Regions from separate parts of the Acetobacterium wieringae genome, predicted to be linked through region 3. Evidence: riboswitches for the same ligand, from Rfam matches in the RefSeq annotation. Region 3 holds a riboswitch; each other region holds the start of a gene.
The links. A riboswitch is a leader RNA that binds a small molecule or an ion and turns the genes downstream of it on or off. The one in region 3 is predicted to bind cyclic di-GMP.
Positions count from the first base shown of each region.

Region 1 (3,107 bases), 200 kb from region 3:
GTACATTTTTTATATTTGTTGAAAAGTTTGATTGCTTCGTTTTCATTGCAATATACTTTCCAACAACCACAATATTTACAATTTTTTCCTTCATGCTCGATAAATCCCTGAACATCTTCAAACGGATAACTTAAAAACAAGCCAATCTCGTGGGGAAATTCGCTGGAATCTTGAATCCGCTTGGATAAAAATTCCAGACAAGATTTCAAATCCTCGGTACGATAACCAATGTCCTGAAGAAAGCTGTCCACCCGCGGACATGAAAAGTCTTTGAGCAGTCGACTTTGACGATAAACATAGATTAAAACCCGACTGGCATTTATCCTCAGTACCTCCAGATAAACCCCACGAGCATTCAACGTATTATTACACTGCTCCAGCTGCTCTGCGAGTTGGCAATAGCTGGTAAATGGATAACTGAATAAATTACCAGTTTTCATTCCGGCTAATGTAGGCGAACAGTGGCGTATCAATTCTCTCTCGAACTTGTTCATGACGACATCTTCCGGGTATGCGATTTTAAAACACAGCCATCGCAATTCTTACATTGAGCACAATGCTCCTCCAGAATGTTTCGTAATGCAGCCAAACTGCTGCTATGTGACCGTGCCAGGGGCAAATTTAGTCTTTTTGCCTCATCGGTCGCACAGTTTACCATTTTATGCGAAACCGTCCCAGTAAATAATACAATCAAATCTGGGACGCCGATTTTTTTTTTCATTGCACCCTGCATTTGGGTGAAAACCTTAGCCCGACAATCATATTCTTTGCATAAATCTTTATATTGATAAATCATGCGATCATTTCCGCCAATAATAACAATGCTCATTTGGTGCCCTCCATCCCCATGTGTTAGTTATAACTAACTGATTATAACTTATCACAATTCGGAGCAGCTGTCAATTATTTTTAAACATTTATTAAGGAATTATTATTGGTTTTTATGGCTGACTACAAAGCTCATATTTAAATATTATACCGCATAAATCAACATACAGTATTTTAAGCATTGACTTTATATTGATTAACAGTTTTCGCGAAATAACATTGATCATCAAAAAAACGGCTGCAACATTAGATTATTATAATACAATTGATGATTGATAATAATATCACAAAATTGCACAACAATATTAATCAAAAGTCGAGTGATGCACAAGAAACATCGGCGCATATAATGAATATCTTATATTTAATGTCAGTAGTAATCTATAGTATTTTGAGCAAAATATTACTGCTGCAAATATAATAAAAAAAATAATTCGCAAAATATTCACTTGACAATTGATAATATATGCCTTATCATGATGCCAATAGAATATTTAGCAAACTTATCGAAAGGTAAGGACGCAAAGCTTTAGGGTCTAAGTAATTATTTATATGACAGCCAGTTGCACAACCACATTTTTTAATGATGATTATAATGCAACGTGTCAATGCGTTGTTTTTTTATTCTATACGATTCAGTTGTTGGTCAATTTAATATTTGGCAAACTTATCGAAAGGTAAGGACGCAAAGCTATAGGGTCTAAATAAGTATTTATATGACAGCCAGTTGCAGATTATAGGTGTATTTAATTCGCCTTAATTGCAACGAGTAAATCGTTGCTTTTTTATTGCAAAAAACGAATGGAGGATACTGATGGATCAATTACTGATAACTGCAGAAGTTTTTATAATTGGAGCAGTGACGGGAGTATTAATGAAAAAAACGACTGATTATTTAGTCAGACAGCGAGTCAAGACCTTGACCAACCATCAGTTATCCGGTAGTGTTACAGATACAATATTTTGGGCGATGCTTAACGCAACCATCTGGTTAGTCTTTGTAAAACTCAACGGACTTGAACCAAAAACATTGGAATGTATGTTGCTCTTTTCAATCTGTGTCATTCTTTCTGCTGTAGACATCAGCATTAAAAAAATCCCCAATGAGCTGGTATTAATGACGATATTCGTGGGCGGTGCCTTCATCATTACCGGGCAACCGATTGCCAGTATTGGAATGAATATCTTTGGTTTAGTAATTGGTTTTATTATATTCTTTTTACCAGCAATAATTGGAAAGGGCGCTGGTTGGGGAGACGTAAAATATGCCTGCTGCGGTTGGTTTTTGTTTGGGTGTTTATGGAATAATTTCTGCGATTATGATAATGACTTTTTTTCTGATGATCTATACAGCATACCTGATCATTAGACGAAAAGGTAATTTGAAATCAAAGGTCGCCCTGGGACCATTTATGGCTTCCAGTTTTGTATCCGTATTAATTTTAAATCTTATCAACACAAATCATCTGATAGATTTTGGAATGTTGTTTTAAAGCAAGTTTACTTGGTAACGATTACGAAAAATTTTTAAAAGGGAGAAGAAAAAATGAAAAAAGGATTATCACGCATGATCAGAGAAGAAGATGGACAGGGCATGGTTGAATATGGCTTAATTATCGCAGGGATTGCATTGGCTGCCATTGCCGCCATTTGGCTGCTGGGGCCGCAAATCGGGCAAATGTTTACAGATATCGGCACTCAGTTAGCAGCATAATGATTCTAATTAGTTTGACTAACAAATATAAAATATTGAAGGAGAAACTGAAATGAGAAATCAATTGATGCACATGATCAGAGAAGAAGACGGACAGGGTATGGTTGAGTATGGCTTGATTATTGCCGGGATTGCATTGGCTGCCATTGCCGCCATTTGGCTGCTGGGGCCGCAAATCAGTCAATTCTTTACGGATATCGGCACGCAGATGGCTGCATAATGAAGTAGACTGTTCAAGAAATTAAGCACGATTTAAAAAAATTTAAAGGAGAAGAAAGAAATGAAAAACGGATTGTCACGCATGATCAGAGAAGAAGATGGACAGGGTATGGTTGAGTACGGTTTGATTATTGCCGGGATTGCATTGGCTGCCATTGCTGCCATCTGGTTACTGGGTCCACAAATTGGTCAGTTCTTTACCGATATCGGTACTCAATTAGCGGCTTAAACGATAATAGATCAATAGAAATTTATCGAAGATACTAAATAAAAGGAGAAAATAAAATGAAAAACGGATTATCACACATGATTAGAGAAGAAGATGGACAGGGTATGGTTGAGTATG
Region 1 is NZ_CP097897.1:1,827,652-1,830,758, reverse strand. Features, by position in the region: gene CHL1_RS08960 (DUF3793 family protein) at 1-494, opposite strand, end outside; gene CHL1_RS08955 (DUF2325 domain-containing protein) at 491-829, opposite strand; cyclic di-GMP riboswitch class I at 1,315-1,399, shown strand; cyclic di-GMP riboswitch class I at 1,479-1,563, shown strand; gene CHL1_RS08950 (prepilin peptidase) at 1,643-2,197, shown strand; gene CHL1_RS08945 (Flp family type IVb pilin) at 2,375-2,542, shown strand; gene CHL1_RS08940 (Flp family type IVb pilin) at 2,595-2,762, shown strand; gene CHL1_RS08935 (Flp family type IVb pilin) at 2,823-2,990, shown strand; gene CHL1_RS08930 (Flp family type IVb pilin) at 3,047-3,107, shown strand, end outside.
Region 1: linked by a shared signal. The riboswitch ahead of CHL1_RS08950 (prepilin peptidase) and the one ahead of CHL1_RS09910 (stalk domain-containing protein) in region 3 are both predicted to bind cyclic di-GMP.

Region 2 (3,107 bases), 1.9 Mb from region 3:
CCGCCCCGGCGATAGATAATATGATCAATGGTGGCATCCCGGTTTTCATCGACTACGGTGATGATCGCATCCTGATTGACCTCAACGCCAATATAATCAAGCAGATCAGCCTGCACCGGCACCTGGTAGTGACCAGTCGCCGCCGACTCAATGGCTCTGGCCTGGGCGGCCAGATAGACCAGCCGGGCATTGGCGGCATCAGTGCTGTGCTGGCTACTCAGCACCAAACCCGCAATAATCACCACCACAAAAAACAGGATGCTGACCGCCGCCAGGGGAAACCCCCGATCAAAGGCAACCAGCTCGTTTTTGGCAGGAGGAAACTGATATTTGGCAATTGGGTTCACGGTTTACCTCCCGGAGATGTGAAGCTGCCAATCGTAAAATTTGACAGCGATGATTGACGACAAAACGTTGGTTAATTTTACCATGTGATCCGCCGGATTGGCTTAAAGGAATGTAAAAATTTGGCTTTTTTAGCGGGAGTTGGTAAAGAACTCACCAATTGACGATGCTGTTAGTGCCGTTCGGTTATAACTCTTTTTAAGCAAGTCAATGACTGGCTTGAAATCTCTTAAGCCGGAAATCACAAATAAAAAATCTCCCCATCCCCCGCAAACCCGATGACGGGCTTGCGCCTGGGAGGGAGAGAAAATATCCTATGGCGCATAGGACTCACGTTAAATTTATTTAACAGCGGAACTTGGTTTTAGTGGATCTAACGTTACACCATCTTTTGTGTATGTAACTTCTGAAACACGTCCATTCGCATCAACTTTGACAGTCCATGTTGAATTATTTGTTGTAGCACCAGTTCCAGTTGTGTTCGCAACTATATCGCCATTTAAGTAGTTTTTCAATTCTAAAGCAACGCCAGTTGCCCCAGAAGCGCTAACAGCCGCTGAACCAAGATTAGTAGCTTCTGATTCTACAGGTAAATCGCTCGTTATAGTCATACCCAATGCAGTTCCACCCGCCTTCAAACCTTCTTTTGCAAAATGCTCTGTAGCGATTGCCTGTGCTGCCACGTAAATCTCCCGCTGTTCCGCTATTGCCGCTTTTTTCTTTGCATCATTCACAAATCCCAACATTGCCGGAATCGTAAATGCCGCCAAGATCGCCAAAATCACCAATACCACAATAATTTCCACTAGGGTAAACCCTTTTCTGCTTTTCCGTATCTTGTTAATTAACTCCATTTGCATTTCTCCTTACACTTCGTTTTTGCTTTATATGATCATCTGCGCCGGCGATGACTTCTATACGATACTTGTTATCAGCTAAGAATGATTATCTCACACTCTCTTGTTTTTTGCCTTAATCCTGCTCCCCTATTGTCAATTTTGGGCTCAAAAAAAACCGCACTGATACCGTGCGGCAGCTGGCTGTCGTAGCGTGGCGGTTAATTGGACTAACCACGGCTGTAGACCCTGTAGCTTTGCGTCCCAGGGTTTCCCCTGTTTTGCCTTTTTCTGATTTTACTTAGGTTTAATCTTAGTTGATACCCATTAAAAAGTCAAGTTAAAGTTTACAAATTTGTGACAATTCTTACCCCAGTCTCTGCATAAAGGGACTCTTAACAGGCATAAAAAAAATCCAACACTAACAACTGCTGTCCTATTTGCTGGCGTTTCAACCACCATCATAACGTCGACCTTGAAGCTTTGCGTCTTAGACTTACATCTGTTTTTTTAGCAACCCACCCTGAATTACAGCGTTTATAAACCGTTCTTTTGTAAAGGAATTGCGGGGAATGCATATACAGCTATTGTGCTTTTGGTAATATCGTCGAGTAAACTTGAGTTTGGCTGCAACATAACTTTGTTCGGGCGGTTGATAGCCGCCCCTACGCATTTGATGCCCAAGTTATCGTAATGGCCCGGCTATCGTCCAAAATACTGATTAAACTCCTGCTTATCACTGGCCCACTCAAGGCCGACCTCGTAGCTGATTTTCTGATCCCGAACCAGCATGGCCAGGTCCGCATTGAGGGTTTTCATGCCATCGCGGCCACCGGTTTGCATCACCGAGGCCAGCTGGTGGGTTTTATTTTCACGGATCAAGTTCAGCACCGCATCGGTACCGATTAGGACTTCCAGAGCGGCCATCCGACCAGAACCATCGGCCAGGGGCACCAGCTGCTGGGTGACAACCCCTTTTAAAATGCTGGACAGCTGGGTGCGGATCTGCTGCTGGCTGTGGGGGGAGAAGACATCAATGATCCGGTCGATGGTATTGGCAGCGCCGATGGTATGGAGGGTCGACAGCACCAGATGGCCGGTTTCGGCCGCGGTGACGGCGGCCGATACCGTTTCGTAGTCCCGCATTTCGCCCACCAGAATAACATCCGGGTCTTCCCGCAGGGACGAGCGCAAAGCGGCGGCAAAGGAGTTGGCATCGACCCCGATTTCCCGCTGATGAACAATGCTGTGCTTGTGGGTATGCTTATACTCCACCGGATCTTCTATGGTTAAGATATGAACCGCCCGGTTGACATTGATATAGTCAATCATCGAAGCCAGGGTGGTGGATTTCCCGCTGCCAGTGGGCCCGGTAATCAGAATCAGGCCCCGGGGCTCCGATGCCAGCTTGCGGATAATCGGTGGCAGCTTGAGTTCCTCAAAGCTGGGGATGGTATCGTTAAGGAGGCGGATGGCGGCGGCATAGCTGCCCTGCTGTTTATAGATGTTGACCCGTTGCCGCAGCCCTTCCGGGGTAACATGGCAAAAATCCAGGTCACTTCCATCTTCCAGCTTTTTGCGCTCCGCCGGGGTCAGAATGCTGAAAATCAGCTGTTCGATCAGCTGCGGGTTGTGCTCAAAATCGCTCTGATAGAGGCGACCGTTTTTTCTAAAAACCGGGGGCAGGTCCCGGGATAAATGAATGTCTGAACAATCGTTGCGGCGACCATAGTTGACCAGATCTAAAAAACGCATTCTCAGGCTCCTCCTTATTCTACATAGTATGATAATTTAAGAAATTCTTCCATTGAGGTGATTCCTCGGATGGTCAGATTGGCAACACTTTTTCTAAGCGGAATCAGCTTACCAGTTTGTTCCACATAGTTATAAATATCCTCAATCGGTTCTTTTCGGGAAATCAGATTG
Region 2 is NZ_CP097897.1:178,097-181,203, reverse strand. Features, by position in the region: gene CHL1_RS00875 (hypothetical protein) at 1-347, opposite strand, end outside; gene CHL1_RS00870 (type II secretion system protein) at 687-1,199, opposite strand; cyclic di-GMP riboswitch class I at 1,374-1,477, opposite strand; gene CHL1_RS00865 (type IV pilus twitching motility protein PilT) at 1,884-2,936, opposite strand; gene CHL1_RS00860 (GspE/PulE family protein) at 2,951-3,107, opposite strand, start outside.
Region 2: linked by a shared signal. The riboswitch ahead of CHL1_RS00870 (type II secretion system protein) and the one ahead of CHL1_RS09910 (stalk domain-containing protein) in region 3 are both predicted to bind cyclic di-GMP.

Region 3 (3,107 bases):
AAGCTCCCATCAAATGGTTTTTTATTGTAGCGAATATTATTACCCTCAAAAAGGATTCAAATACGATCGAAAAATTACACAAAAAAAGGCCAACCTGAACTGAGTGCTCAGGCTGGCAAAAGAAGAAGAAAATTTATCTCAGCAAAATTGCTTTTGCCAGATATCTTGATTCAGAATAGATGATTAAATGAATTAAACAACCGGTTCCAATTCCGGGACAACGGGGTCGGGAGTCAGTTCAATGACCGGGATTTCAGCGGCCGGATCGGTGCTGCCATCGTCAACCGGGGTTTCGGTGACTGGATCGGTGGTGCCATCGTCAACCGGGGTTTCGGTGGCTGGATCGGTGGTGCCGTCGTCAACTGGGGTTTCGGTGACCGGATCGGTGGTGCCATCGTCAACTGGGGTTTCGGTGACTGGATCGGTGGTGCAATCGTCAACTGGGGTTTCGGTGGCGGGATCGGTGCTGCCGTCATCGACAGGCGTTTCAGTCGCCGGATCATCGACATCGACGATACCGGTGTCGCTGTCGTAACTGACATCAAGATTCAGGATTTCTGCCAGCAGATCGAGGGGAATAAAGGTACGACCGCAGGTAACCTGAACCCGGTCGGTGATATCCACCGGGGTGCCATCGATAGTGGCGGTGATGCCAGCCGCGGTGATTTCGATCACGGCCGTGTCTTTGGTGATGGTCAGGGTTTTGGTTTCTTCATTAAAGACTACCTCGGCTTCCAATTTTTCAGTGATGGCCTTAACTGGAACCATAATGTCACCGCCTTTGATGTAAGCGGGCGCATCAAATTTAATCAGCTGATTGTTAATGGTAACACTGCCGGCATCCAGGGCTTTGGCATCTTCCATCATCTTTTCAATCAGAGCCGAAACATTTTCAAACTGGGCCAGTTCTTCATCGCTATACATGGTTTTCACCACCATATAGCGCTGATTGATGATCGCTTTGATTTGTGATTGGAGTCCCGCCAGTTCGCTTTGGAGACTGTCCAGCTCGGCTTGCAGGGCTTCGGCTCCGGCCGTGTCGCCAGCTGCCAGCAGATCGGCCAGTTCGGCTTCGAGGGCTTCTTTTTCTTCAGCTAAAAGACTTTTCTGTTGGGTCAGTTCTTTTTTCTTTTCGTTCAGTTCCTGTTTGAAGACTTGTTGCGGTTTGGCCGGTTTTTTACCGGGTTTGCTGACTTCCGGGGAGGTTACTGCTTCAGTGGTCCCATCTTCAACGGGTTCAGTGACCGGATCAGTCACAGTCGGTTCGCTGCTGTCAGGGGTGCCAGTTTCAACCGGAACCACCACCGGTTCAGGAACCGGAGCGGGAGCAACGACGACATCCTTTTTAGGGGACGCATTGCCATTGCTTTTGTCTGAATTCTTTGGGGCAGCCAAAGCCGTTGCTGGGGTGGAAAGGGCCAGTGCCAGGACCAAAACGAGAAACAATCTTTTTTTCATAAAAGACTCCTTTCAATTGATCTCCATTAAAAAAACTGTATGCCTAAAAAGGCATACAGTTAAAGACCCTGCGCCCTCTTCGGCAACCCGGCTGTCGTAGCAAAATGCCTTAGACCCGTGGCTTTGCGTCCCTGACTTTCACCAGGTTTGCCATTATCGGAGATATTTGATTTTATTATAAATCAGATCGCAAGCGATTGCAAGGGATAATTCAATGTTTTGAATATAGTTAATTTGATTAAGATTTTTCGGTCCGCAAAATGGTGTTGCGGCCCTGTTTTTTAGCCTGATAGAGGAGCCGGTCGGCCGTTTCGATCAGCTCGCTGACACTGTTGTGATCCCACTCGGCAATTCCGCCGCTGATGGTCAGCTCGATGCGATCGTGGTAGAAACGGGTATCTTTGATTTTGATCCGGATCCGCTGGGCAATCTGGTAGCCCTCGTTGAGGGTGGTGTCCGGCATCACAATTAGGAACTCTTCGCCGCCATAGCGGCCCAGAAAATCGCTTTTGCGGAGGTTATCCATGATGATCTGGACAGTTTCCACCAGTACCGTATCACCAGCCTGATGGCCAAAGCGGTCGTTGACGGATTTAAAATGATCAAGGTCGATCATCATCACCGAAAAGGTCGAATAAAGTAATGGGGTATTGGCATGGATATCCTCCAGAATGTTAAAGATACAGCCCCGGTTGCAGGCTCCGGTGAGGGCATCGATGGTGGATTGCGTAAGCAGAATCGACTCCTGCTTTTTCAAAAACAGGTTGGATTCTTCCAGTTTTTTTAAGATCTGCTTGGTTTTACTGATGTCTTTTGCGTTTAAGATATAGCCGAGGATTTGCCCATCCTCGCTGCGGTAGGCAGAAATCGAGGCGATTACGGTGGTTTTCTGATGGTTGTCTTTAATCATGGTGCCTTCGATGTTTTCCAGGCGGGGGTTTAAAATCAACTTTGCCTGCAAATCACGCAGGCTGCTACTGCCGTCAAAGATGGTGTCAATCGGGCTACCGACGATTTGGCCACAGTGCTTGCCCAGAAACAGCCTAGTATATTGATTGATCCGGAGGATTTTAAGATCACTATCCATAATAATCAGAATATCACCGACCGAATCGATGACGTTTTCCAGGTAGGTTTTGGTAACCAGGGTCGACTGCAGCTTGGCCGACAGCTCATTAAAGGACTGGGTCAGCTGGCCCAGTTCGTTGCTGCCGGAAACCGGCATGAAAAAATCCAGGTTGGTGCCGGAGACCCCTTTAATCCGGTTGGTCAGGCGGATCAAAGGCTCGGTGATGGAGCGGGTCACCAGGAAATAGATCAGCAGCAGGCTAAAGACGGTGTAAGTCAGAAAGACCAGCAGGGTGGCCATCCGGGTGCCATTGATCTGGCGGATAATATCGTCATACTGATAACGGATGGCAATGACCTTCTGGGAATCGTTCATGCCGCCGGGGAAGGTGTTGACATAAATGTATTCCTGATCAAGCAGGCCCAGGTCGCCCGTGATGATCTGGTCGGTGCCATTACTGATGACGGTATCAATCATGGCGATCCGGGCCGGGTCGGTTTCGGTTTGACCGCTACCCAGCATGATGTGGTTTTTGTCATAGACCGTGATGTCAGCAATAAAGGGGTTATTGTCCTGTACA
Region 3 is NZ_CP097897.1:2,029,534-2,032,640, reverse strand. Features, by position in the region: gene CHL1_RS09910 (stalk domain-containing protein) at 193-1,458, opposite strand; cyclic di-GMP riboswitch class I at 1,537-1,620, opposite strand; gene CHL1_RS09905 (sensor domain-containing diguanylate cyclase) at 1,697-3,107, opposite strand, start outside.